Linked DNA regions of Phreatobacter oligotrophus. Each later gene encodes a partner of the first gene's protein in a complex. Links are inferred from orthologs where the notes say so. Each region holds a gene or a part of one and is shown in the gene's direction. Other genes may lie near its edges. The genes, in order: ccmE and ccmB.

Region 1 (14,667 bases):
GCACCATGCCTGTGCTCATCCTTACAGCCCGCGACCGCTGGTCCGACAAGGTGCAGGGCTTCGATGCCGGCGCCGACGACTATGTGCCGAAGCCCTTCCACATGGAGGAGGTCCTCGCCCGCCTGCGCGCCCTGCTGCGCCGCGCCGCCGGCCAGGCCACCAACGAATTCACCTGCGGCCCGGTCCGCCTCGACGCCCGGGCGGGGCGCGTCACCGTCGACGGCAACCCGGTGAAGCTGACCTCCCACGAGTACCGGCTGCTCGCCTACCTGATGCACCAGCAGGGCAAGGTGGTCTCCCGCACGGAGCTGGTCGAGCACATCTACGACCAGGATTTCGACCGCGATTCCAACACGATCGAGGTCTTCATCGGCCGCCTGCGCAAGAAGCTCGGCGTCGAGGTGATCCAGACCGTCCGCGGCCTCGGCTACATCCTCCAGCCGCCGCCGGCCGCCGCGGGCGGCTGACATGGCGACAGCGCCCCGCGCGCCGTCGCTGGCGCGGCGCCTCATCCTCCTGGCGCTCGCCTTCGCGCTCGTCCTGCTGACGCTGACGGGCTTCGTCCTCGCCACCGTCAACCGCGCCTCCGTCGAGCGCGGCTTCGACCGCCGCCTCGGCGTCTATGTGAAGCTGCTCATCGCCGACCTTGCCGGCGCGGTGGATGATTCGCAGATCGTCGTCGGCGCCAATCTCGGCGAGCCGCTGTTCGAGCTGCCGCAATCTGGCTGGTACTGGCAGATCATCCGCACCGATGCCGGCCGCAACGAGGTGCGCGCCTCGCGCTCGCTCTTCGACGGCCGCCTGCCGGCCCTCGGCCCCGAGGCGGTGGCGGACGGGCCGACCCGCTCGCGCGAGGGCTATCTCGACGGGCCGAACAATGTGCGCCTGCGCGCCGTCGAACGCACCATCGAGCTCGGCGAGGACGGCGATTTCACCGTGCTGGTGGCCGGTCCCGCCGAGGACATCGCGGTGGCGGTGCGCGAATTCACCCTGACGCTGGTCGGCACCCTGCTGCTGCTGGCGGTGGGCATGGCGGGCGCAGCCCTCCTGCAGGTGCGCGTCGGCCTGCAGCCGCTGCAGACGCTGGTCGGCGGCCTCACCGCCATCCGCAAGGGCGAGCAGGACCACCTCGCCGGCGCCTTCCCCGTCGAGATCGCGCCGCTCGCCCGCGAGGTCAACGCGCTGATCGACACCAACCGCGAGATCGTCGAGCGCTCCCGCACCCATGTCGGCAATCTCGCCCATGCGCTGAAGACGCCGCTCTCGGTCATCCAGAACGAGGCGGCGGGCCGCGCCGATCCGCTTGCCGCCAAGGTGGTCGAGCAGGCGCAGATCATGCGCGAGCAGGTGAACCACCATCTCGATCGCGCCCGCGCCGCCGCCCGCGCCCGCGTCGCCACCACCCTCGTCCCCGTCGAGGAGGTGGTGGGGGGCCTCGCCCGCACCATGCAGAAGATCCATCGGGATCGCGACCTCGCGGTGGATGCCGAGATCCCCGCCGACGTGACCTTCCGCGGCGAACGCAACGACCTCGAGGAAATGGTCGGCAACCTCGTCGACAATGCCTGCAAATGGGCCGCCTCCCGCGTCGTGGTGACCGCCGCCCGCGAGGAGAGCCCGACCGCGGCCGACCGCGCCTTCTTCACCATCGTCGTCGACGATGACGGGCCGGGCCTCACCGCCGAGCAGCGCGCCACGGTCGGCCGGCGCGGCAAGCGGCTCGATGAGACCAAGCCCGGCTCCGGCCTCGGCCTGTCCATCGTCTCCGAGCTCGCCGGGCTCTATGGCGGCGGGCTCACCCTCGATGCCGCGCCGACCGGCGGCCTCAGGGCCGTGCTCCGCCTGCCGGCGGTGTGAGGGTACGCCCCCAATTCGCCCAAATCCGCTGGACAGTGTCGCGCGTTTTCCGGCGGCCTCCGCCGCCTTGCAGCAACGGACACTCTCCATGAAGCTTCGCCTCGTCGCCGCCACCGTCCTGATCGGCCTCACGGTCGCCGGATGCGAGACCCGCGAGCAGGGCGGCACCGCCGTCGGCGCCGTGGCCGGCGCCCTCATCGGCTCGCAGTTCGGCGGTGGCCCCGGTGAGCGGCTCGCCGCCGGCCTTGCCGGTGCGGCCATCGGCGGCCTGATCGGCAATGCCATCGGCCGCGACCTCGACGCCCAGGACCGCCGCCGCGCCTACGAGGCCGAGCAGGTCGTCTGGGTCGAGGGCCGCCGCTCCGAATGGCGCTCGGAAAAGGCCTATGGCTATGTCGAGCCGGGCCGGACCTATTACCGCGGCGCCACCTACTGCCGCGAATATACCCACACGATCTATATCGGCGGCCGTCCGCAGACCGCCGTCGGCACCGCCTGCCGCAATCCGGACGGCAGCTGGACGCCGGTGGGCTGAGGCCCGCGGCAGGCCGTCGCAGCGGGTCCGCCGGGTGTCCGGCGGGCTCGTGGTCGCCACCACTTTTTAACGCCCCGGCGTTAACGTGGCAGGCCCATGACTGACGCCGCCGCGGTCAAATCAATAGCCGACAGTCCAGCCGCTCCGTCCGCGATGGAGCGCTTGCGGGACTATCTGTCTGCGCTTCCCGAGGCCGCCAAGCAGCTGCTCTCCGCCGAGATCGCCCGGGCCCGCGCCCGCGGCGATGACGTGCCCGGAGGCGATCTCATCCTCGCCGCCCTCGGCGCCGCAGCCCCCGCGGCCAAGCCCGCTGCACCGGCCGCGCCCGCCGAGCGGCCCGACGCCACGCCGCGCTTCCTGTTCCGGCCGCTCGAGCCCTTCCTCATCGACGAGCGGCTGGAAACCAAGTGCCGCGGCCGCATCATGCGTGGCTCGCTGTCGTCGATCTGGACCTATTTCAAGCGCGACCTGCAGCCGGACGCCATGGCCGAGCTGGAGCGGGTGGCGCGCGCTGCCGAGGATGGTGGCGACGAGGCGCCCGTCGCCTCGGCCATCGCCCAGGCCCTGCCGACGCTCGCCGCCGCCGCGAAGGCGGCCCTCGACCTCGCCGCGAGCAGCGAGCAGGAGAGGAAGCGCCTCACCGTCCGCCTCGGCGATGACCGGGTGAAGGAGGACCTCGTCGACATCCTCGCCATCCTCGCCGAGCAGCAGGTCATCGCGGGGTCGGTCTCCAAGGCGCCGAACGGCATCAAGAACCTCGCCGACGAAGGCCTTGCCAATGCCCGGGCCATGCTCGAGCCCATCGCCACCCATCGGCCCCAGGCGCTGCCCTACTGCCTCGCCCTGCTGCAGAACCGGCTGGTGCAGCGGGCGCAGCTCGCAAGGCTCGCCGTGCTGGTCGCCGAGAGCGACGACCCCGTGAAGATCGCCGCGACCCCCTACAAGGCGGCGGTGGACCTGGTGATCGCCGATATCGAGCGGGCGACGCAGCGCATCTCGCGGGCGCTGAAGGAGGGCAATGGCGAACGAGCCCAGGCCGGCATCAAGGAATTCCACGATTCGATCCGCTCGCTGCGCACGGACATGAGCCTCGTCGGGGACGGCGTCTGGCAGAAGCGGCTCGGCAAGCTGCGCGCCGACCTGTCCGGCCTTCTGTCGGCGCAGATCGAGAACCTGCCGGGCGAGGTGCGTCGCGTCCTGCGCCCGCGCCAGAAGTCGGACCATGCGATGGCCCCGCTCAGCGAGGAGACCGTGCAGGAGATCGAGGCCCGCCTCGACCTGCTGATCTGCTGCCGCAACCATGCCTCCGAGATCGCGCTGAACGAGATCACCTCCCGCGTCTTCTCGGAGATCCAGGGCTATCTCGACCCGACCCTGACGCAGCTGATGGACAGCATCCGCGCTGCCCCCGACACCGATCGCGAGCTGAAGATCAGCCAGATCGAGGCGGCCGTGCGGTTCTCGGCCCGCATTTTCGGCCAGAGCTACGCCCAGCTGCTGCAGAAGGCCGCCGACGTTGCCATCGCCTCCGGCAAGGCCGCCCGCTGAGGGTCCGCACGCCCTTGCGCCACATCAAATCCCGCTGAGCGCGACAACCCGGACGTTGTGGCCGGATGGGGTGCTGGTCTAATTGGGATCATTCCAAGTAGGGTGGCGTCACGGTTTGGCCCCCCGCTGAACCCCATACACGGGACGTCGTCGCAGTCCATGGACGGTTCTATCGGCATCTGGCTCGCGATCGCGGCCATGACCTGCGCCGCGGTCTTCGCCGTTCTCATTCCCCTGTCGCGACGCACCGCGGGCGGCGCCGATGCCCGTGATGTCGCCGTCTACAAGGATCAGCTCGCCGAGGTCGACCGCGATGCCGCCGCCGGCCTGATCGGTCCGGCCGAGGCGGAAGCGGCCCGCATCGAGGTCTCCCGCCGTCTCATCGCCGCCGCTGAACGGGCCGGCGCCGCGGGCACGTCCGGCGAGGGCACGTCGCGCCGCCGCCGGATCGCCGCCGTCGCCGCCATCATCGTCGTCCCCGCCGTCGCGGCGCTGACCTATGGCCTGCGCGGCCAGCCCGGCTATCCCGCCCAGCCGCTCGCCGAGCGCCAGCGCGCCGCCCCGCAGCAGGGTGATCTCGCCACCCTCATCGGCCGCATCGAGGCCCATCTCGCCGCCAATCCCGAGGATGGCCGCGGCTGGGAGGTGGTCGCCCCCGTCTATCTGCGCATGGGTCGCCTCCCCGATGCGGTGCGTGCCTATTCCAATGCCATGCGCCTGCTCGGCGTGACCGCCGACCGGCAGGCCGATCTGGCGGAGGCGCAGACCATCGCCGCCGGCGGCGTCGTCAGCGCCGAGGCCAAGGCCGGCTTCGAGCGGGCGCTCGCCCTCGGGCCCGGCCATCCCAAGGCTGGCTATTTCCTTGGCCTCGCCGCCGAACAGGATGGCAAGCCCGAGGAGGCCAAGGCCCAGTGGACGCGGATGATCGGCGAGGCGCCGGCCGATGCGCCCTGGCTCGGACTGCTGCGCTCGGAGATCGCCCGCCTCGGCGGCACGCCCCCGGCAGCTGTCGCCGCCCCGGCGCCTGCCGCGACGCCCGGTGCCGCGCAGATTCGCGCCATGGTCGACGGCCTCGCCCAGCGCCTCGCCGCCGATGGCTCGGATTTCGACTCTTGGCTGCGGCTGGTTCGCTCCTATGTGGTTCTCGGAGAGGGCGACAAGGCCCGCGAGGCCGCGGCCAGCGCCCGGCGTCTCTTCGCCGCGGAACCTGAGAAGATCGCCCGCCTCGACAGTCTGGTGAACGAACTGGGGATCGGTGGATCATGACGACGATCGGCACGCCCGCGCCCGCCTCCCGCGGCATGACGCGCAAGCAACGCCGGCTGGTCCTGATCAGCCTCGCCCTTGGCGTGCTCGGCCTCGCCGCCGGCCTCGTGCTCTATTCGCTGTCGGGCTCCATCACCCTGTTCCAGTCGCCCACCGACGTGGTGGAGAAGAACCTCCAGCCCGGCACGCGCATGCGGCTCGGCGGCCTCGTCGAGGGCGGCTCGGTCCGCCGCGGCGAGAACATGGAGGTGGCCTTCGCCGTGACCGATGGGCGCACCACCATCCCCGTCACCTATCGCGGCATCCTCCCCGACCTGTTCCGCGAGGGGCAGGGCGTCGTGACCGAGGGCGTGCTCGGGCCCGACCGGTCCTTCCGCGCCGACAGCGTGCTGGCGCGGCACGACGAGAACTACATGCCGAAGGAAGTGGCCGACAGCCTGAAGCGGCAGGGCCACTGGAAGCCGGGCGACCCCGCGCCCAACCCCAACGCCCCTGCGAGGCAGCGCTGATGTCCCCCGAGATCGGTCACTATGCCCTCGTCCTGGCCCTTGCCCTGGCGCTGATCCAGTCGATCGTCCCCATCTGGGGGAGCCGCAAGGGTGACGCGACGCTCATGGCCACCGCCCCCTCCGTGGCGCTCGGCCAGTTCGCCTTCGTGACGCTGTCCTTCGCCGTCCTGACCCACGCCTATCTCGTCTCGGATTTCTCGGTCGAGAACGTCTATCTCAACAGCCATTCGACCAAGCCGCTGATCTACAAGATCTCCGGCGTCTGGGGGAACCACGAGGGCTCGATGCTCCTCTGGGTGGTCATCCTCACCCTGTTCTCCGCCCTCGTCGCGCTGTTCGGCCGCAACCTGCCGCTGTCGCTGAAGGCCAATGTGCTGGCCGTGCAGGGCTGGGTGACGGTCGCCTTCCTCGTCTTCATCCTGAAGACCTCCAACCCCTTCGCCCGGCTCGCGCCCGCCCCCTTCGAGGGCCGTGACCTCAACCCGCTCCTGCAGGATGTCGGCCTCGCGATCCATCCGCCGCTGCTCTATCTCGGCTATGTCGGCTTCTCGATGTCCTTCGCCTTCGCCGTCGCTGCGCTGATCGACGGCAAGATCGACGCCGCCTGGGCCCGCTGGGTCAGGCCCTGGACGCTGGTCGCCTGGATCTTCCTCACCGCCGGCATCTCCATGGGCTCCTACTGGGCCTATTACGAGCTCGGCTGGGGCGGCTGGTGGTTCTGGGACCCGGTCGAGAATGCCTCGCTCATGCCCTGGCTCGCCGGCACGGCGCTGCTCCACTCCGCCATCGTCATGGAAAAGCGCGAGGCGCTGAAGGTCTGGACGGTGCTGCTCGCCATCCTCACCTTCTCGCTCTCGCTGCTCGGCACGTTCCTCGTCCGCTCCGGCGTACTGACCTCGGTCCACGCCTTCGCGGTGGATCCCGAGCGCGGCGTCTTCATCCTCGCCATCCTCGTCGCCTTCATCGGCGGCTCGCTGGCGCTCTATGCCTGGCGCGCGCCGCTCCTCAAGCAGGGCGGGCTCTTCGCCCCCGTCTCGCGCGAGGGTGCGCTGGTCTTCAACAACCTCTTCCTCACCGCCTCCTGCGCGGCGGTCCTCGTCGGCACGCTCTATCCGCTGGCGCTGGAGACGCTGACCGGGGCCAAGATCTCGGTCGGCCCGCCCTTCTTCAACTGGACCTTCGGGCCGCTCATGGTGCCGCTGGTCATCGCCATGACCTTCGGGCCGCTGCTCGCCTGGAAGCGCGGTGACCTGCTCGCGGTGGCGCAGCGCCTGACGCTCGCCCTCGTCGTCGGCATCGCCGCCATCGTTGTGACCTATGCCGTGACCACCGGCGGGCCGGTGCTCGCGCCGCTCTTCGTCGGCCTCGCCGCCTTCATCGTCGTCGGCGCCATGGTGGACATCGCCGAGCGCATCCAGCTCTTCCGCGCTCCCGCGTCCGTCAGCTTTGCCCGCGCCCGCGGCCTGCCGCGCGCCGCCTGGGGCACGGCGGTGGCCCATGCCGGCGTCGGCGTCATGCTGCTCGGGATCGTCGGCGAGACCGCCTACAAGCAGGAGACCATCGTGCAGATGCGGCCGGGCGACAGCGTCCAGGTCGCCGGCTACGACCTGACGCTCCAGGCCCTCGTGCCGATCCAAGGCCCGAACTACCGCGACCTGGTCGCCCGCCTGCAGGTGCGCGAGGGCGGCGTTCCGGTCGGCACGATGGAACCGGCGAAGCGCCTCTACACCGCCCGCAACATGCCGACGACCGAGGCCGCGCTGAAGACCCGCGGCGTCTCCCAGCTCTATGTCTCGCCGGGCGACGCCACCGCCGATGGCTCCATCGCCATGCGCTTCTTCTACAAGCCGATGGTGCTGCTCATCTGGATCGGCACGCTGGTGATGATGCTCGGCGGCATGCTGTCACTCTCCGACCGGCGCCTGCGCGTCGGTGCGCCCAAACCCTCGGCCCGCCGTGCGGCGGCCGTGCAGGCGGCGGAGTGAGGCCGATGCGGCGCTTCGCGCCCCTTGCCGCGCTGGTGCTGGCGCTGGCCGCCACCGCGCCGGCCCATGCCGTGCTGCCGAGCGAGCGGCTCGCCGATCCGGCGCTGGAGCAGCGCGCCCGCAATCTCAGCCAGGACCTGCGCTGCCTCGTCTGCCAGAACCAGTCGATCGACGACAGCGACGCCCAGCTCGCCCGCGACCTGCGCGTCCTCGTCCGCGAGCGGCTGAAGGCCGGCGACAGCGATGCCCAGGTGATGGACTTCCTCGTCGCCCGCTACGGCGAGTTCGTGCTGCTCCGCCCGCGCTTCGCCTGGCACACGCTGGTGCTCTGGGGCGCGCCGCTGATCTTCCTCGCCGGCGGCGGGCTCTATCTGCTGCTCGCCGCGCGTCGACGCCGGGTGGCGCCGGCCGCGGGCGTCACGCCGCTCTCCGATGAGGAAAAGGCGCGGCTCGCCGCGGCGTTGAAGGCTGAGGGTTGAGGTCCTGTCTTTCGCGGCAGGCCTTTCCGTTGCACCTCCGTCACCCCCGGCGAGGCCCAAAGCGAGATGCGAACGCATCTTGCGTTCGCTCGATGCTTTGAGGCCGAGGGAAGGGGGTCCAGGAGCCGAACGCGAGACCTAGTGGGCCTCTTGTCACGACTTCGGCCTTCAGCCCTGCGGCCCCTGGATCCCCTTCCCCTCGCTGCGCTCGGCCGGGGATGACGGCAAGGAAACGGCGCGCTCGAGGAGCCTGACCTGCCGGCCTGCGGAGTTTAGCGGCCGAACGACGGCGGTGCCCTTCCGCCCACCCCCACCCCACCTTACGAAGATGTAATGCGCCCGACAGGGTCGCGTAATCTGCCCTGCTCCATGGTGCTGCCATACACGGACGCAATCCCGTGTCCCGGCTTCCCCCCACGGAGACTGTCGCATGACATCCCCCACCAAGACCCCCGGCGCCCGCATCCGTGCCGCCCTGCTCGGCACCGTCGCCATCGCCGCCGTCGGCGCCGGCATCGTCGCCTGGCAGCCCGCCCGCGCGCCCTTCGTCGCGAGCGCCACCGCCCAGGGCGTCCAGACCGCGCCCATGTCCTTCGCCGATGTCGTCGAGCGGGTGAAGCCCGCCGTCGTCTCCGTCCGCGTCACCCAGGCCGCCCCGCAGGCGATGAACTATCGCGAGCTGCCGGGCATGGGCGAGGACGAGAACGGCGACATGGAGCGCTTCATGCGCCGCTTCGGCGAGCAGTTCCGCAACGACCCGCGCTTCGGCGGCCCCCGCGGCGGCCAGGGCCCGCAGCGCGGCGGCCCGCGCGCCATGTCGCAGGGCTCCGGCTTCTTCATCTCGGCCGATGGCTTCATCGTCACCAACAACCATGTGGTCCGCGGCGCGACCGAGGCCGACGTGGTCCTCGATGACGGCCGCACCGTGAAGGCTCGCGTCGTCGGCACCGACGAGCGTACCGACCTCGCCCTGCTCAAGGCCGAGGGCCGTGACTTCCCCTTCGTCGCCTTCGCCCGCAATGCCCCGCGCATCGGCGACTGGGTGCTGGCCGTCGGCAATCCCTTCGGCCTCGGCGGCACGGTGACCGCCGGCATCGTCTCGGCCCGCGGCCGCGACATCGGCTCCGGTCCCTATGACGATTTCATCCAGATCGACGCGGCGGTGAACCGCGGCAATTCCGGCGGCCCGACCTTCAACGTCAATGGCGAGGTGATCGGCGTGAACACCGCGATCTTCTCGCCCTCGGGCGGCAATGTCGGCATCGCCTTCGCCATTCCCTCCGAGACGACGCAGAACGTCGTCGCGGCGCTGCGCGACGGCGGTTCGGTCCAGCGCGGCTGGATCGGCGTGCAGATTCAGGGCCTCACGCCCGAGATCGCCGAGAGCCTGCGGCTGACCAAGCCGGAAGGTGCGCTCGTCGCCGGCATCCAGCCGGGCAGCCCGGCCGCCGCCAGCGACCTGAAGCCCTCCGACGTCATCGTCTCGGTCGACGGCCAGCCGGTGAAGGACGCCCGGGAACTCACCCGCCGCATCGGCGCGGCCCGTCCCGGCACCACGGTGCGCCTCGGCGTCATCCGTGACGGCGCCGAGCGCAATGTCGGCCTCACCCTCGGCCGCCTGCCGGGCGAGGGCCAGATGGCCGCCCTCCAGGACGGCCGCCGCGATCGCCGCTCGGATGCCGCCCCCGAGGCCAATCCGACCGGCCCGCGCCTCGGCCTCTCGGTCGAGCCGGCCGGGCGCGGCCAGGGCCTGGTCGTGACGGAGGTCGATCCCAGCGGTCCCGCCGCCCAGCGCGGCATCCGTCCGGGCGACGTCATCCTCGACGTCGCGGGCCGCTCGGTGTCCTCGCTCCGCGACGTGCGGGAGGCCCTCGGCGCCGCCCGCGCCGACGGACGCCGCTCCGCGCTGATCCGCCTGCGCTCTGGCGAGGGCCAGCGCTTCGTCGCCATCCCGCTTGATCCGGGCTGACGATTTTCTCCCGCCGGCGTCGAACCTTTTCGGCGCCGGCCGCCACTCACGAGGGATCCCGGTGGCAACCCCAGTCGCCCCCCGCTGCCGGGATCCTCTCGCGCGGGGCGGTCGGTCACCATGCCGGCCGCCCCGTTTTTGCGTGGCCGTGAGCCGCATCGCCGTCTCGCAAAGCGCCCGAGGGGCCGTGTAACATGCCGACCATGCGCATCCTGATCATCGAGGACGACCGCGAAGCCGCGTCCTATCTCACCAAAGCCTTCCGCGAGGCCGGGCATGTGGCCGACCACGCCGCCGATGGCGAGGATGGCCTCGCCATGGCGCTGGACGGCCCCTACGACGTGCTCATCGTCGATCGCATGCTGCCGAAGAAGGACGGCCTCTCCGTCATCGGCGAGCTGCGCGCCGCGGGCCGCGAGACGCCCGTGCTCATCCTCTCCGCGCTCGGCCAGGTCGATGACCGCGTGAAGGGCCTGCGCGCCGGCGGCGACGACTACCTGCCGAAGCCCTATTCCTTCTCCGAGCTGCTCGCCCGCGTCGAGGTGCTCGCCCGCCGCCGCTCCTCCGCCGGCGCGCCGGAGACCGTCTATCGCGTCGCCGATCTCGAGCTCGACCGCCTGTCGCATCGCGTCAGCCGCGGCGGCGAGGACATCATCCTCCAGCCGCGCGAGTTCCGCCTGCTCGAATACCTGATGAAGAATGCCGGGCAGGTGGTGACCCGCACCATGCTGCTGGAGCACGTGTGGGACTATCACTTCGATCCGCAGACCAACGTCATCGACGTCCATGTCTCGCGGCTGAGGTCCAAGATCGACAAGGGCTTCGAGCGGCCGCTGATCCACACCATCCGCGGCGCCGGATATACGGTGCGCCCGTGACGGCGGCGGCCCCTCCGCGGCCCGCCGGACCCATCCGGCGGCGCCTGTCCGGCATGCGGTCGCTGCTGTCGACGACCGCCTTCAAGATCATCGCGGCCTATCTTTTCATCTTCGTCCTCTTCGCCGGCTTCGTCATCGGCTGGCTGGGCTTTGCCACCCAGCGCCAGCTCACCGACCAGCTCACCGAGACGATTACCGCCGAGGTGAGGGGCCTTGCCGAGCAATATGCCATCGGCGGCATCCGCCGGCTCGTCGACGTGGTGGAGGAGCGCGGCAACCGGCCCGGCGCCTCGCTCTATCTCGTCGCCACCTTCTCCGGCGTGCCCATTGCCGGGAATATCGGCGACCTGCCATCGGGCACCCTCGGCCGTCCGGGCTGGATCGAGACCGACTATCGCCGCGCCGGCGAGAGCGCCACCGACCGGCCGCACCGCGCCATCGCCCAGGTCTTCGGACTTCCCGGCAATTTCCGCCTTCTCGTCGGCCGCGACCTCGAGGACCGCGACCGGATGCGCGACATCTTTGGCCGCGGCTTTCGCATGTCGCTGCTCGTCGCGCTGGTGCTTGGCCTGCTCGGCGCCTATTTCGTCACGCGGCGTGTCCTGAAGCGCGTCGACGCCATGACCGACATGTCCCGCCGCATCATGGATGGCGACCTCACCGGGCGCCTGCCGACCGGCGGCTCGCGGGACGAGCTCGACCGCCTTGCCGGCTCGGTCAATGACATGCTCGGCCGCATCGAGGCGCTGATGGCCGGCATGAAAGAGGTCTCCGACAACATCGCCCACGACCTCAAGACGCCGCTGACCCGCCTGCGCAACAAGGCGGAGGAGGCCCTGCGCGGCGAGGCCTCCGACGAGGCTTATCGCACGGCTCTCACCGGCATCATCGAGGAATCCGACGGGCTCATCCGCACCTTCAACGCCCTGCTGATGATCGCCCGCGCCGAAGCCGGCAACCAGCGCGAGGGCATGGGGCCGGTGGACCTCGGCGAGATCGCCCGCGGCGTCGGCGAACTCTACGAGCCCGTCGCCGATGAGGCGGGCGTCACGCTTACAGTCGCCGCCGGGCCCATGCCGGTCACCGGCAGCCGCGAACTGCTCAGCCAGGTCATCGCCAATCTCGTCGACAACGCCGTGAAATATGGCCGCGTCGAGGGCCAGGCGGGCGAGGTCACGGTCACCGTCGCGGCGGAGGGGACGGAGGCCGTGCTTACCGTCGCCGACCGCGGCCCCGGCATCGCCGATGCCGATCGCGGCCGGGTGCTCGACCGTTTCGTGCGGCTGGAGACCAGCCGTTCGCGCCCCGGATCGGGCCTCGGACTGTCGCTGGCGGCGGCGGTGGCGCGCCTCCATGGCGGCTCCATCGCCCTCGGTGACAATCAGCCGGGTTTGAAGGTCACGCTGCGTCTGCCAAGGTCGGCCGATGACCCGCGTGCCGCGATTAAGACCTGATGATTCGACGCCGCCCGGCCTTGCCGCGCGGCTGAAGGCGGCGCCCGTCCTGCCGAAGGGCGAGAGCGCTGCGAAGCGCATCGCCGCCTTCCTCGACGGCGTTGAGGACGCGGCCGTGCGTGAGGGCTTGGCCAGCCTCCTGAAGGCGCCGAAGGTCCGCGCCCTGGTCGCGGGTATCCTCGTCCACTCACCCTTCCTGGCGGGGATCGCCACCCACCACCCCGCCCATCTGCTGGCGCTGCTGGCCGAGGACCCGGATGCCTGCTTCGCCCGGCTGAAGGCCGAGGCGGTCGCCGCCTGCCGCAAGGCGCGCAGCGACGAGGGGGTGGGACGGGCGCTGCGCCGCTTCCGCTCGGAGGTGGCGCTGCTGGTGGCCTTGGCCGACATCGGCGATGTCTGGCCGCTGGAGACGGTGACGCGGGCGCTCACCGAGACCGCCGACCTCGCCGTCGCCGAGGCCGTGGTGCATCTCATGAGCGACTTCGCCGAAGCAGGGACCCTTGCCCCGCCAGATCTGAAGCGCCCCGAGGCCGCCTCCGGCTACATCGTGCTCGCCATGGGCAAGCACGGCGCCTTCGAGCTCAACTATTCCAGCGATATCGACCTCATCGTCTTCTTCGACCCCGACAAGGCGCCGATGGCGCCGGGCAAGGACGCCCAGCCCGCCTATGTGCGCCTGACCCAGCGTCTGGTGAAGATCCTCCAGGAGCGCACCGCCGACGGCTATGTCTTCCGCACCGACCTGCGCCTGAGACCCGATCCCGGCGCGACGGCGGTCGCCATCTCGGTGCCCGCGGCGCTGCATTATTACGAGACGATCGGCCAGACCTGGGAACGCTCCGCCTTCATCAAGGCGCGGCCCTGCGCCGGCGACATCGCGGCCGGCGAGGCCTTCCTGCAGGAGATGCAGCCCTTCATCTGGCGCAAATATCTCGACTACACGGCGGTGGCCGACGTCCATGCCATGAAGCGACAGATCCACGCCTTCCGCGGCCATGACGCGGTTGCGGTCGAGGGGCACAACATCAAGCTCGGCCGCGGCGGCATCCGCGAGATCGAGTTCTTCGTCCAGACCCAGCAGCTCATCGCGGGAGGCCGCAACGCGAGCCTGCGCGTGCGCGACACAATCACCGGGCTGGAGCGCCTGCGCGAGGCGGGCTGGGTGGCGCCGGAGACGCGCCTCGCCCTCGAACAGGCCTATCGCTATCTGCGGCGCGTCGAACATCGCCTGCAGATGGTCGCGGACGAGCAGACCCATTCGCTGCCTGAGAGCACCGAGGGCGTCACCCGCATCGCCCAGTTCCTCGGCTATCGCGACCACGCCGCCTTCGCCGAGGCGCTGACCGCCGAACTCCGCCCGGTCGAGGCGGCCTATGCCAAGCTCTTCGAGACCCTGCCGCCGCTCGCCGAGGTGAAGGGAACGCTGGACCTTGCCTCCGAGCCGCCCAAGGCGACGACGCTTGCCAGCCTCAAGGACCTCGGCTTCACCGATCCGCCCGCCGCCATTGCCACCGTGCTGGGCTGGCAGAACGCCAAGTCGGGCGGCCTGCGCGCCCGCGAGGCCCGCGAGCGCGTGGCCGAACTCGCCCCCGCCCTGATCGATGCCCTCTCGCGCTCGGGCGATGCCGATCTCGGCCTGCGCGCCTTCGACCGGCTGCTCAGCCGCCATTCCCAGCCGATCGAACTGCTGGCGATCCTGCGGACCCATCCGGGCCTGCTGGAGCTCATCTCGCAGATCCTCGGCTCGGCGCCTCGCCTCGCCGACCTGCTGGGCCGCCGCGCCCATGTGCTCGACGCGCTGCTGGAGCCAGCCTTCTTCGGCGAACTGCCCTCCGATGCGGCGCTGGCCGCGCGCCTCGCCGCCACGCTCGGCGATGCCGCCGATGCCGAGGACGTGCTCGACCGCGCCCGCATCTTCGGCCAGGAGCAGCTGTTCCTGACCAGCGTCCGCGTGCTCGCCGGCACCGTCTCGGCGGAAGCCGCCGGCCAGGCCTTCGCACGGCTCGCCGAACAGCTCATCAAGGCGCTTTACGACGCCGTCACCGGCTGGATCGCGAGCGCCCACGGCACGGTGCCGGGGATGCGGACCGCGGTCGTCGCTATGGGCAAGCTCGGTGGCCGGGAGATGACGGCGGGCTCCGACCTCGACCTCATCCTCCTCTATGACCACGACCCCAACGAGACGGC
Region 2 (14,851 bases), on another replicon or contig:
TTGAGCGACCTGATCGAGATCGTCGTCGTCGGCGCCCACCTCTCCGGCATGCCGCTGAACGGCGAGCTGACGAGCCGTGGCGGCGTCCTCCGACGGGCCGCGATGACGACCACCGATTACCGTTTCTATGCCCTCGCTGGCGGGCCGCCGAAGCGGCCCGGCCTCATCCGCGTCGCCGATGGGACGGGAGCGGCCATCGCCTGCGAGGTCTGGGCGCTGCCGGCCGAGGGTTTCGGCACCTTTGTCGACGGCATCCCCTCCCCCCTCGGCATCGGCACATTGCGCCTTGCCGATGGGACCCGCCCCAAGGGCTTCCTCGTCGAGCCGGAAGGCCTGGCAGGCGCCGAGGAGATTACCGCCCATGGCGGCTGGCGCGCCTACATGGCGGCGCTGGCCGGCCGCGCCGCATGAGCAGTCACGGCCGGCGGCCCATGTGGTCGGCGGCCCACACACACGACCGGGAGCCAACCCGCACCCCTTCCACAGGAGCAACGCACATGATCATTCGTCGTCACTTCCTCATGGGCGCCGGCCTCGCCGCTGGCGCGCTCTCGGCTCCCTCGGTGCTGCGCGCCCAGGAGCGCGTCATCAAGATGGGCTCGCTGAGGCTCATCCATTCGATGCCGCCGCACTTCTACGAGCGCTTCGCGCCGGCTGGGACCAAGATCGAGATCATCACCTTCGACTCACCCACCGACGGCAAGAACGCCGTCGTCACCAAGTCGGTCGATTTCGGCGCCTTCGGCATCGCCGCGGCGACGCTCGGCCGGGCGGCCGGCGAGCCGGTCGTCGTGGTCGGCGCCTTCTCCAACAAGGGCATGGGCGTCGTCTCCAAGGCGGGCTCCGACGTCAAGACCGTCAAGGACCTCAAGGGCAAGCGCGTCGGCATCTGGCCGGGTTCGACCCAGGAGGTCTTCATCATGGAGCGCCTGCGCATGGAGGGGCTGTCGATCCGCGACGTCACCGCGGTTCGCGTGCCCTTCGGCGAGATGCACGCCATGCTGTCGCGCGGTGACATCGACGCCTATGTCGGCGCGGAGCCGGGTCCGGGCCTGTCCATCTCCTCGGGCGTCGGTCAGCTGGTCGAGTATCCCTATGGCACCGCCATGGGCGGCCTGAACATGGTCTTCGCCACCCATGAGGACACGGTGAGCGGCAAGCCGGCCCTGGTGCGGGACGCGCTGACGATCCATCGCAGGGCGGTCGAGTTCATGCTCGCCAACAAGCCGGCCGTGGCCGAGATGACGGTGCAGCGCCTGGGCGCCAACCGTGCGGCTGTCGACCATGCGCTGGCGGCGAACAATGTCGAATATGCGTGGAAGCTCGACGAAACCGTGCTCAAGCAGGCCCGGACCTATGCCGAGCAGATGCTGTCGCTGCGCCAGATCCGTCAGCTGCCTGACTTCGACAAGTTCCTGAACCCGACCTTCTCGAACCAGATCGCGACCGCCTGACGGCGCTGGACCCGGCCGTCCGCTCCCGAGCGGGCGGCCACCGCTTTCCACTGGAGGACCCAAGACATGGCGATGGTCGAGACCGCGCCGCCGCCGGCGGCGGTACCGGTGGAGAAGCCGGCGGGCAAATCGTCCTGGGCGCGCGTGAAGCCGACTGTGCTCGCGCTGATCGTACCGGGGCTGTTGCTGCTGTTCTGGCATATCGCCACGACGCGCCGCTGGACGCGGCTGATCCCGACCCCCTACGAGGTCGGCGAGTACATGATCGATTTCGCCGTCGGCGGCATCTATGACGACGCCTTCTCGGCGACGCTGGTGACGCATCTCCTCGCCTCGATGAGCCGCGTCTATGGCGGCTTCGCGCTGGCCGCCCTCTTCGCCCTGCCGCTCGGTCTGATGATCGGTCGCATCCCGACGGCGCGGATGGTGCTCGACCCCTTCCTGCAGGTGATGCGCCCCATTCCCGTCACCGCCTGGCTGCCGCTGTCGATGATCCTCTTCGGCCTTGGGCCCCGCTCGGCCTTCGCCCTCGTCTGCCTTGGCGCCTTCTATCCGATCCTACTCAACACGATCTTCGGCGTGCGTTCGGTCGACCCCAAGCTGTTCGAAGCGGCCTCCATGCTCGGCTGCCAGGGCAATGCCCAGTTCTACAAGGTGGTGCTGCCGGCGGCCCTGCCGTCCATCTTCACCGGCCTGCGCCTTGGCCTCGGCCTCGCCTGGTTCGTCATCGTCGTCGGTGAGATGACCGGCGTGCCGCAGGGGCTCGGCGCCGTCATCATGGATGGCCGCACCCTGTCCCGCACCGAACTCGTCATCTGCGGCATGATCATCATCGGCATCGCCGGCTACATTTCCGACCGGGTCGTCGTGATGATCGGCAACCGGATGCTCAAGTGGAGCCCGACCCACCATGGCTGAGTCCAAGACGCCGATCATCGAGATCAAGCAGGTTTCCAAGGTCTTCAAGCTGCAGGACCAGACGATCAACGCCCTTCACGACGCCAACATCACCATCCGCAAGGGCGAGTTCGTCTGCCTGATCGGCGCATCGGGCTGCGGCAAGTCCACGCTGCTGCGCATCATCGCCGGCTTCGAGCAGCCGACCAGCGGCGAGGCGCTGATGTGGGGCATGCCGATCAAGGGGCCTGACCCGACCCGCGGCATGGTCTTCCAGGATTATGCGCTGTTCCCCTGGCTGTCGGTCCGCGACAATATCGGCTTCGGTCCGGCGTCGCGCGGTCTGGCCAAGCCAGTGGTGAAGGAGACGGTCGACAAGTTCATCGAGCTCGTCGGCCTCACGAAGTTCGCCAATGCCTATCCGCACCAGCTTTCCGGCGGCATGAAACAGCGCGTCGCCATCGCCCGGGTGCTGGCCAACGATGCCGAGATCGTGCTGATGGACGAGCCCTTCGGCGCGCTCGACGCCATGACCCGCGAGCGCCTGCAGGACGAGCTCCTCGACATCTGGCAGCGGACCGGGCTGACCGTCGTGTTCGTCACCCATTCCATCGAGGAGGCGATCTTCCTCGCCGACCGCGTGGTGGTGATGACACCGGGACCGGGACGGATCGAGAGCGACAATCCGCTGATCCTGCCGCGGCCGCGCGATGTTGCGAGCCCGGAGTTCAACGACATCCGCAGGGTGCTGGGCGCCAAGCTCCATAGCCATCACGGCAAGAAGGCGGCGTGACAGGCGTGTGACCCCGCCCTTGCTCTCGCGCAAGGCGGGCGAGATCCGGATCCCCTAGCCTCGTGGGCATCATCAGGCCCGCAGGCTGGAGGTTGCCATGACCGAACGCACATCCCTTCAAGGCAAAGTCGCGCTGATCACGGGGGCGGCGGGGGCCATCGGCCGCGCCACCGCCATCCTGATGGCCGAGCGCGGTGCGGCCATCGTCGCGGTGGACCGGGCCGGCTCCGACATGGCGGGACTAGCCGCCGCCCTGCCGGCAGCGAGCCGCTTCCATGCGGTGACGGCGGACGTCCGGCAGGATGCGGAGGTGGGCGCCTATGCCGCCGCGGCGGTCGCCGCCTTTGGCCGCATCGACATCTTCGTCAACAATGCCGGGGTGGAGGGTGTGGTCGCTCCGGTCGAGGCCTATCCGGTGGACGCCTTCCGGCAGGTGATCGACATCAACGTGATCGGCGTCTTCCTTGGCCTGAAGCACGTGCTGCCGGTCATGTACGGCCAAGGCTCCGGCGTCGTCGTCAACATGTCGAGCATCGCTGGACTGAAGGGTACGCCGGGCCTGTCAGCCTATACGGCGTCGAAGCATGCGGTCATCGGCATCACCCGCTCGGTCGCGGCGGAGGCCGGCCCGCGCGGCGTGCGCGTGGTCTCGGTCAATCCGGGCCCGATCGAGAGCCGGATGATGGATTCGATCAATGCGGGACAGAGCACCGACCGCGCCGCCGCCCATGCGGCAGTCGCCGCCATGGTGCCGCAGCAGCGCTATGGCCGGGTGGAAGAGGTGGCCGAGCTCGTGGCCTTCCTATCCTCCGATGCCGCCGCCTATTGCCACGGCGGCATCTACAGCGTCGATGGCGGCATGTGCGCGGTGTGAGCGCGATCAGGCGGCCGCGACCGGCTCCGCGAGCACCAGCGCCCAGAACACCCGGTAGCGCGAGCCCGGCCGGTAGCCGGTGGCGATGCCGAGGCGGGTCACGCCGGGATTGAGCATGTTGGCGCGGTGGGGCGGGGAATCGCGCCAGCCGGAGAAGGCCTCGGCGAGGGTGAGATAGCCGGCCGAGGTGTTCTCCACCGCCGCACGGTGACGATAGCCGGCGGTGGTCAGACGGGCGCCGACCGTGCCGGTGCGCACGCCGACCTGGTCGGCCTGGGTCATGGCGGCGGCCTGGGCCTCGGCCACAGCCATCAGAACGGGATCGACGGTGAGCGGCCCACGGCCGTTGTTGCGGCGGAATCCGGAGATCATCTCGGCGGCCATAGCGGCGTCCACGCGCGCGCCTGACTGGGCGAGATTGCGATAGAAGCTTGGCTGGCTCGGAGCCTGTACCGGCGGGGCTGAGCAGGCGGCGAGGAGGGCGGCGCCGCCGCCGACCAGGATCGCCCTGCGCCCGACGAGCATCGTCTCGCCATTCAGATACCGTTCAGCCATCGAACCATTTCCTCTGTCATCGCCACCCATGCCAAGACGCGCATGGATGCGCGCCAATGGTTAAGCAAACATCTCAACCTTCTCTCAACCTCGGCATGGTTGATGACGGTTTGGACAGGAAATGGGACGGGATCATGCCCTGGTATCGTTGTGACGCCCGCGGGGAGACCGACAACGCCGGACCGCGTTTCGCGGCCACGCGTTTCATCGAGGCCGACATGGCTGAAACGGCCGCGCTGAAGGCGCGCCAGAGCCTTGGCCGCGAGCTTGTACGCTTCGGCGTGTCGCCGCTGGAAGCGGAGAAGCATGTGGCGGTGGAGACCGTGCGCCGCATCGACGAGGAGGACGTGCCCGGCATCGTCGCCCCCGACATGGTCTGGCTTCAGCCGGCCTGATGTCGTCGCAATGGGGCGCGGGGCATGGTGCCCCCGCCCGAGGTCAGTGAACGGCGAGACCCGGCAGGTCGATCATCGACGCGCCGAGGATGACGCCGGGACGGCGCTGCGAGCCCGTCTGGACCAGGATCGCCAGCTTCTCGCAATCCGGCGGGACGAGTTCGCGGCGGGAAATCGTCACCGTGCGTGGACCGCCGCCCCATTCGCCGAGATTGGCGTGGGACCGGACGACATTGCGGTAGATCATGGTCTGGCCGCGATTCTCGCCGCGGGTGATGTCCACCGGCTGGCGCGACGAGACGCCGAACAGGAAGATGGTCGCCGGATTCTCCGGGCTGACCCCGTTGATGCTTGCGGGAAGGACCAGCGTGATGGTGTCCCCGGACACCCGCAGGCTCACCGGCACGGACAGCGCACCGGGCTGGCCGCGGCTCTGCTCGGTGACGCGCTGGATGGCGGCACGATCCGAGCCGATGGCGTGACCGACCCCGTTGATGATCATCTGCGGCGTGTAGATCTGCCGGTCGCCGCGCATATAGGCATAAGCCTTCTGGCGCTTGGCGTGGATGGGATTGGCCAGCGTGTCACGCCAGCCAAGATAGTCCCAGTAATCGACGGCGAGAGTGAGGGCGATGACGTCGGGACGATCAGCCATCTCGGCGATGTAACGATCAGCCGGCGGGCAGGACGAGCAGCCCTGGCTGGTGAAGAGTTCGAGCACTGCCGAGGGACGCTGCTGCGCCGAAGCCGGTCCGCCGACAAAGGCGACCATGGCCAGCACGAGCCCCACGCTCCATTTCACAACACTCATCGGAATCCGCCCCGATTTCGCGACCTTGCCGGCCCCGCGGCCCGTCTTTAGGCCTGCCGGCACCGTCAAGGCTACTCACGGTTGGGTGAATGTCCCGCAAACGCCCGTGAGCACCGCCCCTTCCCAAAAGATAACGGCGGCCCGGCAAAAGCCAAGCCGCCGTCGCAGGCGCTTGATCCGTATCAGGCGGCGAGGTCGCGCAGCACGTATTGCAGGATGCCGCCGTTCTTGAAGTACTCGATCTCGTCCAGCGTATCGATGCGGCAGAGGATCGGCACCTTCTTCACCTTGCCGTCGGCGAAGGTGACCTCAGCCTCCATCTTCTGGCGCGGCTTGACCTTCTCGAGACCCTTGATGCTGACCTTCTCGTCGCCCTTGAGGCCGAGGGTGGCCCAGGTGGTGCCCTCCTCGAGGGTGAAGGGGACGATGCCCATGCCGACCAGGTTCGAGCGGTGGATGCGCTCGAAGGACTGGGCAATGACGGCGCGCACGCCGAGGAGGTTGGTGCCCTTGGCGGCCCAGTCACGCGACGAGCCGTTGCCGTACTCGACGCCGGCAAAGACCACCAGCGGCACCTTCTCGGCGCGGTACTTCATGGCGGCGTCGTAGATCGACATCTCCTCCTTCGAGGGATAGTGGATCGTGTAGCCGCCTTCCTTGCCGTTCGGGCCCATCATGTGGTTGCGGATGCGGATGTTGGCGAAGGTGCCACGCATCATCACCTCGTGATTGCCGCGACGGGTGCCGTACTGGTTGAAGTCGGCGACATCCACCTTGTTGTCGATGAGGTACTTGCCCGCCGGGCTCGCCGCCTTGATCGAGCCGGCCGGCGAGATGTGGTCGGTGGTGATCTTGTCGCCGAAGAGGCCGAGGATGCGGGCACCCTCGATGTTGCTGATGGCGCCGGGCTTCATGCCCATGCCGACGAAATAGGGCGGGTTCTGCACATAGGTCGACTTGTCGTCCCAGGCATAGGTCTGGCCGCTGGGGGCCTTCACCTTGGCCCAGTTGGCGTCGCCCTTGAACACGTCGGCATAGCGCTCCTTGAAGAGCTTCTTGGTGACGTTCTTGGCGATGAAGGCGTTGATCTCCTGCGAGGACGGCCAGATGTCGCGCAGATAGACCGGGTTGCCCTTCTTGTCGGTGCCGATCGGCTCCTTGGTGAGGTCCATGGTCACCGAGCCGGCAAGCGCATAGGCGACGACGAGGGGCGGGGAGGCGAGATAGTTCGCCTGCACGTCGGGGGAGACGCGGCCCTCGAAGTTGCGGTTGCCGGAGAGCACGGCCGAGGCGATCAGGCCGCTGTCATTGATGGCCTTGGAGATCTCGGCCGGCAGCGGGCCGGAATTGCCGATGCAGGTGGTGCAGCCGAAGCCGACCAGGTTGAAGCCGAGCTTGTCGAGGTCCTTCTGCAGGCCCGAGTTCGACAGATATTCGGCGACGACCTGGCTGCCGGGGGCGAGCGAGGTCTTCACCCAGGGCTTGGTCTTCAGGCCCTTGGCGATGGCGTTGCGGGCCAGAAGACCCGCCGCGAACAGCACGGCCGGGTTCGACGTGTTGGTGCAGGAGGTGATGGCGGCGATGACTACGTCACCATGGCCGAGGGTGAAGTCCTTGCCCTCGACCTTGACGCGGCGGCCCATCTCGCCCGCCTTCTTGTAGTCCTTCTCCATGGCGTCGGCGAAGCCCGCGCCCACCGCCTCGAGGGCGACGCGGCCCTCGGGACGCTTGGGACCAGCCATCGAGGGCACGACCTCGCCGAGGTCGAGCGACAGCGTGTCGGTGAAGACCGGATCGCGCGAGCCCTTGGTGCGGAAGAGGCCCTGCGCCTTCGAATACTTCTCCACCAGCGCGATGCGGGCGGACTTGCGGCCCGAGGTGGTGAGGTAGTTCAGCGTCTCGTCATCGACGGGGAAGAAGCCGCAGGTGGCGCCGTATTCGGGGGCCATGTTGGCGATGGTGGCGCGATCGGCCAGCGTCATGTTGTTGAGGCCGGGGCCGTAGAACTCGACGAACTTGCCGACGACGCCCTTCTTGCGGAGCATCTGGGTGACGGTCAGCACGAGGTCGGTGGCGGTGACGCCCTCCTTGAGCTTGCCCGTGAGCTTGAAGCCGATGACCTCGGGCAGCAGCATGGACTGCGGCTGGCCGAGCATGGCGGCCTCGGCCTCGATGCCGCCGACGCCCCAGCCGAGAACGGCAAGGCCGTTGACCATGGTGGTGTGGCTGTCGGTGCCGACCAGCGTATCGGGATAGGCGATCTCGACGGTCTCGGTGACGGTCTTGCCGCGGACGGTCTTCTTCACCTTCTCCTTCTTCGTCCAGACGGTCTGGGCGAGGTACTCCAGGTTCACCTGGTGGCAGATGCCCGTGCCGGGCGGCACGACGGAGAAGTTCTTGAAGGCCTGCTGACCCCACTTCAGGAAGCGGTAGCGCTCGCCGTTGCGGGCATACTCGAGGTCGACGTTCTTCTTGAAGGCCTTGGGCGAACCGAACTCGTCAACGATGACCGAGTGATCGATGACGAGGTCGACAGGGACGAGCGGATTGATCTTCTGCGGGTCGCCGCCGAGGGCCTTCATGGCATCGCGCATGGCGGCAAGGTCCACGACCGCCGGCACGCCGGTGAAGTCCTGCATCAGCACGCGGGCCGGGCGGAAGGCGATCTCCTTGCCGGCCTTGCCCTTGTCCTTGATCCAGGCGGCGACCGCCTCGATGTCGGCCTTGGTGACGGAGCGGCCGTCCTCGGCGCGCAGCAGGTTCTCGAGCAGCACCTTCATGGAGAAGGGCAGGGCCGAAATGCCGGCAAGGCCGTTCTTCTCGGCCTCCTTCAGGCTGAAATAGACGTAGGACTTGGTGCCGACCTTGAGCGTCTTGCGGGCCTTGAAGCTGTCGAGCGACATGAAGCGGTGATCCCCTCGATGTGAGGCCGTCGACGCGCCCGGACAGGGAATGTCGGACGAAGCGGAAGACGCGGCGGCCGTTCGGCCGCGTTATAGAGGGATTCCAATCAGCCCGCCATATGGTTAGAAGCGCATATCGCCTCTCGCGGGTCACCCTTTCGTCGCGTAGGAATGCGGCATGTTGCGCCTCATCGCCGATGCCCTGACCTGCCAGCGCGGCGGCCGCGTCGTCTTCTCCCATCTCAGCTTCACCGTGACCTCGGGAGAGGCCGTCCAGGTCACCGGCCCGAACGGCGCCGGCAAGTCGAGCCTCCTGCGCCTGATCGCCGGATTGGTGCGCGCCGAATCGGGCCGGCTGGTTCTCGAGGGCGGCGACCCCGAGGCCTCATTGGGGGAGCAGTGCCACTATTGCGGCCACCAGGACGCCTTCAAGGGTTCGCTGACGGTCGCCGAGAACCTGGCATTCTGGACCGATTTCCTCGGCGGCGGCGGCATTGCGGCACCCGCCGCGATGGAGCGGCTCGGCATCGCTCATCTCGCCGATCTGCCGGCTGGCTATCTCTCGGCAGGACAGCGTCGGCGTCTCGCCCTCGCCCGTCTGCTGACCGTCAGCCGGCCGGTCTGGCTTCTCGACGAGCCTACAGCGGCGCTCGATGTCACGAGTCAGGCGGTCCTCGCCAGCGTCATGGCCGAGCATGTCGCCACCGGCGGCATCATCCTCGCCGCCACGCACGGACCGCTCGGCCTGCCCGTGCGCGACCTGTCACTCGGCCGCGCCGCTCCCGCCGCACCGGTCGCCGCATGAGATCGCCCCTCGCCGCCGTTTTTCGCCGCGACCTCATGCTCGCCACCCGAATCGGCGGCGGCGCCATGGTGGGCGTCGTCTTCTTCCTGGCGGTGGTGACCATCGTGCCCTTCGGCGTCGGGCCGGACATGAACCTGCTCGCCCGCATCGGTCCGGCCATCCTGTGGATCGGCGCGCTGCTGGCGACGCTGCTCGGCCTCGACAGGATCTTCCAGGCCGATGCCGATGACGGCTCGCTCGACATCATGATGATGGGCCAGACGCCTCTGCCCCTCGTCATCGCTGCCAAGGCCGCGGCCCACTGGCTCGCCACCGGCCTGCCGCTGGTGGCGGCGGCGCCGCTGCTCGGCCTCTTCCTCAACGTGCCGCTGGAGGCGATGGGCGCCGTGGCGCTGACGCTGGCTGCCGGCACGCCGGCGCTCAGCCTCATCGGTGCGGTCGGCGCTGCGCTGGCGGTAAGCCTCAGGCGCGGCGGCCTGCTCATGGCCATCCTCGTCCTGCCGCTCACCATCCCCGTGCTGATCTTCGGAGTCGCGGCAACGACCTCGGTGATCGTCGGGCCGCTGCCCTTCGGACAGCCCTTCGCCATCCTCGTTGCGCTGTCGCTCATGAGCCTCGTGCTCGGGCCGGTCGCCGCCGCGGCTGCCCTGCGCTTCGGGCTCGAGTGAGGCCGGACGGGTCCGGCCCCTCGCCTGAGCCTCAGCTCTTCGGCGCCGTCTGCTCCCAGGCCGCCGGCATCTGCGCGACAAAACGGTCCAGCCAGGCGACGAGGCTGGGATGGGTCTTGCGCCAGGCGCCCTCGAACCGGATGTCCTGATAGCCGAGCGCGCAGGCCAGCGTGATGGTGCCGACAGTGACGGCGAGCGCCGGGGGAGCGGCTTCCAGCGCCGCCATGGCGCGCTCGACCTTGCCACGCTGGTGGGCGACCCACTTCTCCGAGCGCGCAGCCTCCTCGTGGAACATCGCCTCGTAGCGGGTGAGAATGAGCGCATCCATGATGCCGTCGGCCAGCGACTGCAGGGTCAGCGCGGCGATGCGCGCCTTCGGCTCGGCGGGGAGGATGCGGCCGCCGCCGGCGAGGAGGTCGAGGGCCTCGAGGATGACGCGGCTGTCATAGACGACCGTGCCGTCCTCCTGCACGAGGGCGGGGATCTTGCCGAGCGGGTTGGCGCGGCGGATCGGATCCTCCGGGTTCATCGTGTCGGTGCCGACGACCGTGACGCGGTCCATGAGCCCGAGATGCAGGAGCGCCAGCTTCACCTTGCGGCCGAAGGGCGAGAAGGGCGAGGAGTGCAGCGTCAGGGCCATGGCGGCGTTTCCCGGTACCAGTCTTGTTGAGGCGCGGACCCTGCACAGGCCGTCGCATGGCGGTCAAGAGGCGGTGACGGAGGGGCCCGGCGCGCCTGCTCGCCTTGCCGCGACGCACCCTGGACCCCATAATCGGCGCTTCGCTTCGCATGGCTCCATGAAGACCGACTCACCCTATTTCGATCGCATCCGGGTCAAGCCCGAGGACGACCGGCGCGCCCGTGCGCGGCCCGGAACGCGGGTCTGCGCCCATCCGAACTGCGACCTCGAGGCGACCCATCGCGCACCGCTCGGCCGCGACCGCGAGGGCGAGTTCATCTGGTTCTGTCTGGACCACGTGAAGGAATATAACGCCAGCTACAACTACTTCGCCGGCATGAACGACGCCGCGGTCGCCGCCTATCAGAAGGATGCGCTGACCGGCCACCGGCCGACCTGGAGCATGGGCGTCAATTCCTGGACGAAGGAGGGTCGCAGGCCCGAGCCGCGTGCCTCGGCCGGCACCGGGGCGGGATTCGACCCCCGCAAGGGCGCCGACCCCTTCGGCCTGTTCGAGGATGCGGAATGGCGCCAGCCGGGCGCGCGGGCTCCCGAGCCCGAGGGGCGGATGATCCGCAATGCCGAGCGCAAGGCGCTGAGCACCCTCAATCTCGACATTCACGCCACTGCGGCCGAGATCAAGGCGCGGTTCAAGGAACTGGCGAAGCGACTCCACCCCGATTCCAACGGGGGCGATCGTTCGCACGAGGACAAGCTGCGCGAGATCATCCAGGCCTACAACTACCTGAAATCCGTCGGCTTCTGCTGATACGGGCCGCTCTGTCGATCGGACGCATCAGAATTTCGAATGGCATTCCCGCGAAGGGCACCCTTCCGGGCGCGCGCGACGATCTGGTAAGGTCGCCGCCGATCGTGAAGACAAGTCACGCTGCGCCGGGCGCGGCATCGGAGGTTCTTTCGTGACAGTGCAGACCGACAAGGTGTCCGGCGTCCCGGATACGACCCTTTCCGTGCGTCAGACGTTCGGCATCGATTCCGACATGCAGGTCCCGGCCTTCGCGGCCGGCGGCGACCATGTGCCGGACCTCGATCCCGACTACCTGTTCGACAAGCCCACCACGCTCGCCATCCTCGCCGGTTTCGCCCACAACCGCCGCGTCATGGTCTCGGGCTATCACGGCACCGGCAAGTCGACCCATATCGAACAGGTCGCCGCCCGCCTCAACTGGCCCTGCATCCGCGTCAACCTCGACAGCCACGTCTCGCGCATCGACCTCGTCGGCAAGGACGCGATCGTGCTGAAGGAGGGCAAGCAGGTCACCGAATTCCGCGACGGCATCCTGCCCTGGGCCTACCAGCACAATGTCGCGCTGGTCTTCGACGAGTACGATGCCGGCCGCCCGGACGTGATGTTCGTCATCCAGCGCGTGCTGGAATCCTCGGGCCGCCTCACCCTGCTCGACCAGAGCCGGGTCATCCGCCCTCATCCCGCCTTCCGCCTCTTCGCCACCGCCAACACGGTCGGCCTCGGCGACACGACGGGCCTCTATCACGGCACGCAGCAGATCAACCAGGCGCAGATGGACCGCTGGTCCATCGTCACCACGCTGAACTACCTGCCGCACGACAACGAGGTCGGCATCATCCTCGCCAAGGCCAAGAGCTTCGCCAAGACGGCCGAGGGCCGCGACCAGGTGAACAAGATGGTGCGCGTGGCGGACCTCACCCGCAACGCCTTCATGAACGGCGACCTGTCGACGGTCATGAGCCCGCGCACCGTGCTGACCTGGGCGGAGAACGCCGACATCTTCAAGGATATCGGCTTCGCCTTCCGCCTCACCTTCCTCAACAAGTGCGACGAGCTGGAGCGGGCGCTGGTCGCCGAGTTCTACCAGCGCTGCTTCGGCCAGGAGCTGCCGGAGAGCGCCGTCAACGTGGCGCTGAGCTGAGGGTCGGCGGAGGAAACACCATGGCCGGCCCGACGATCCCATCGCAGGCCGGCCTGGTCGTCACCGCCGAAACCCGCGTGGCCGAAACGGCCCGCGCGGTCGTTCGGGGCCTCACCGCCTACAACACGTCCAGGGCCGGGCCATCGAAGTGGAAGCGCTTCGCGGTCTCGGTGCGCAAGGACGGTGTCGTCCGCGGCGGCATCGTCGGCTCGACCATGTGGAACTGGTGCTTCATCGAACTCCTGTGGATCGATGAGGCGCTGCGCGGCACCGGCATCGGCTCGGAGCTGATGGCCAAGGCCGAAGCGCTGGCGGCCAAGCGCGGCGCACGCCACATCTATGTCGACACCTTCTCCTTCCAGGGAGACGGCTTCTACCAGAAGCTGGGATACGAGGTTTACGGCGAGCTCGGCGATTTTCCGCCCGGCCATCGCCGCATCTGGCTGAAAAAGGATCTTTCGTGAGCTCCAATTCGAAGGCCAAGCCGAACACCAAGGAGAGCCCGACCGAGCCGTTCAAGCGCTCGGTTGCCTCGTGCATGCGCGCCATCGCCCGCCGCGACCTGGAAGTGACCTATGCGCCGGACAAGCCGGGCCTCGCCGGCGACAAGGCGCGCCTGCCCGAGCCGCCGCGCAAGCTCTCGCCCAAGGATGCCGCCATCGTGCGCGGCCATGGCGACGCCATGGCGCTGCGCCTCGCGGTCCACAATTCCAAGGTCCATCGCGCGCTTGTGCCGGACGGCCAGGCGGCGCGGGCGATCTTCGAGGCGGTGGAGAATGCCCGCATCGAGGCCATCGGCTCCAACCGCATGGCCGGCGTCGCGCAGAATCTGACCGCGCGGCTGGAAGACCACTACCACCGCATGGGCAAGTACGAGGAGATCACCGACAAGGCGGATGCGCCGCTGGAGGATGCCCTTGCCCTGATGGTGCGCGAAAGGCTGACCGGCCAGACCGCCCCCGCCAATGCCGCGAAGATCGTCGACCTGTGGCGCGACACGATCGAGGCCAAGGCCGGCAAGAACCTCGAGGCGCTCGTCGGCCTCGAGCACAACCAGCGCGCCTTCGGCAAGGCGGTGCGCGACCTCCTGACCTCGCTCGACATGGGCGACGAGCAGGGCCGCTCCGACGACGATCAGGACGACGACAACTCCGAGAGCCAGGAGCAGGAGAGCCCGGAATCGGGTGAGAGCCCGGACAGCCAGGACGAGGAATCCTCCGAAGGCATGCAGATGGACGAGGCCGAGGAGATGGCCGACGAGGCGCCGGACGGCGCCCAGGAAGCCTCCGAGGCCGAGACCGCCGAACTCCCCGACGAGAACGATCTCGGCGATGCGGACGATGCCAGCGAGCCGTGGCGGCCGAAGAGCCAGCCGGCGGAGCGCAAGGGACCGGAATACAAGCCCTTCACGGCCAAGTTCGACGAGATCATCGATGCGCCGGACCTCTGCGATGCGGAGGAGCTGGACCGGCTGCGCGCCTATCTCGACAAGCAGCTCTCGCATCTGGGCCCGGTGGTGGCGCGGCTTGCCAACCGCCTGCAGCGCCGCCTGATGGCGCAGCAGAACCGCTCGTGGAACTTCGACCTGGAAGAGGGCATCCTCGACCCGGCCCGCCTGCCGCGCGTCATCATGGACCCGATGGCGGCGCTCTCCTTCAAGCAGGAGAGCGACACGAATTTCCGCGACACGGTCGTCACCCTGCTGCTCGACAATTCGGGCTCGATGCGCGGCCGCCCCATCACGGTGGCGGCCACCTGCGCCGACATCCTCGCCCGGACGCTGGAGCGCTGCGGCGTGAAAGTCGAGATCCTCGGCTTCACCACCCGCGCCTGGAAGGGCGGCCAGTCGCGCGAGCACTGGCTGCAGAACGGCAAGCCGGCCAATCCGGGCCGCCTCAACGACCTGCGCCACATCATCTACAAGGCGGCGGACGCCCCCTGGCGGCGCGCGCGCAAGAATCTCGGCCTGATGATGCGCGAGGGCCTGCTCAAGGAGAACATCGACGGCGAGGCGCTGGACTGGGCGCACAAGCGCCTGCTCGGTCGCTCCGAGCAGCGCAAGATCCTGATGATGATCTCGGACGGCGCCCCGGTGGATGATTCAACC

Evidence for each region.
Region 2: the proteins of ccmE (region 1) and ccmB are in contact, whole or in part, in a solved structure (PDB 8CE8), measured with the Escherichia coli proteins. The link is inferred for Phreatobacter oligotrophus from one-to-one orthologs.

Annotation. Positions count from the first base shown.
Region 1 is NZ_PZZL01000002.1:21,374-36,040, reverse strand. What follows is about bases 4,276-6,978. They hold ccmE (cytochrome c maturation protein CcmE), read left to right. Parts: upstream 4,276-5,241; coding sequence 5,242-5,715; downstream 5,716-6,978. Other genes in these bases: C8P69_RS04050 (heme lyase CcmF/NrfE family subunit), read left to right, coding at 5,715-6,978; ccmI (c-type cytochrome biogenesis protein CcmI), read left to right, coding at 4,276-5,206. Outside these bases: C8P69_RS04080 (response regulator transcription factor), read left to right, coding at 1-467; C8P69_RS04075 (sensor histidine kinase), read left to right, coding at 469-1,857; C8P69_RS04070 (glycine zipper 2TM domain-containing protein), read left to right, coding at 1,946-2,392; C8P69_RS04065 (hypothetical protein), read left to right, coding at 2,555-3,940; more of ccmI, read left to right, coding at 4,112-4,275; more of C8P69_RS04050, read left to right, coding at 6,979-7,700; C8P69_RS04045 (cytochrome c-type biogenesis protein), read left to right, coding at 7,706-8,179; C8P69_RS04040 (Do family serine endopeptidase), read left to right, coding at 8,610-10,148; C8P69_RS04035 (winged helix-turn-helix domain-containing protein), read left to right, coding at 10,352-11,026; C8P69_RS04030 (sensor histidine kinase), read left to right, coding at 11,080-12,480; C8P69_RS04025 (bifunctional [glutamine synthetase] adenylyltransferase/[glutamine synthetase]-adenylyl-L-tyrosine phosphorylase), read left to right, coding at 12,452-14,667. UniProt on the Escherichia coli protein: Heme chaperone required for the biogenesis of c-type cytochromes. Transiently binds heme delivered by CcmC and transfers the heme to apo-cytochromes in a process facilitated by CcmF and CcmH.
Region 2 is NZ_PZZL01000009.1:58,708-73,558, reverse strand. The notes cover bases 8,433-11,319. They hold ccmB (heme exporter protein CcmB), read left to right. Parts: upstream 8,433-9,483; coding sequence 9,484-10,155; downstream 10,156-11,319. Other genes in these bases: C8P69_RS18275 (J domain-containing protein), read left to right, coding at 10,953-11,319; C8P69_RS18280 (glutathione S-transferase family protein), read right to left, coding at 10,187-10,795; ccmA (heme ABC exporter ATP-binding protein CcmA), read left to right, coding at 8,864-9,487; acnA (aconitate hydratase AcnA), read right to left, coding at 8,433-8,682. Also shown: C8P69_RS18330 (ABC transporter substrate-binding protein), read left to right, coding at 498-1,454; C8P69_RS18325 (ABC transporter permease), read left to right, coding at 1,521-2,372; C8P69_RS18320 (ABC transporter ATP-binding protein), read left to right, coding at 2,365-3,144; C8P69_RS18315 (SDR family NAD(P)-dependent oxidoreductase), read left to right, coding at 3,242-4,018; C8P69_RS18310 (CAP domain-containing protein), read right to left, coding at 4,025-4,573; C8P69_RS23935 (hypothetical protein), read left to right, coding at 4,792-4,968; C8P69_RS18300 (DUF1223 domain-containing protein), read right to left, coding at 5,012-5,779; more of acnA, read right to left, coding at 5,962-8,432; more of C8P69_RS18275, read left to right, coding at 11,320-11,603; cobaltochelatase subunit CobS, read left to right, coding at 11,755-12,744; C8P69_RS18265 (GNAT family N-acetyltransferase), read left to right, coding at 12,765-13,208; cobaltochelatase subunit CobT, read left to right, coding at 13,205-14,851. UniProt on the Escherichia coli protein: Required for the export of heme to the periplasm for the biogenesis of c-type cytochromes.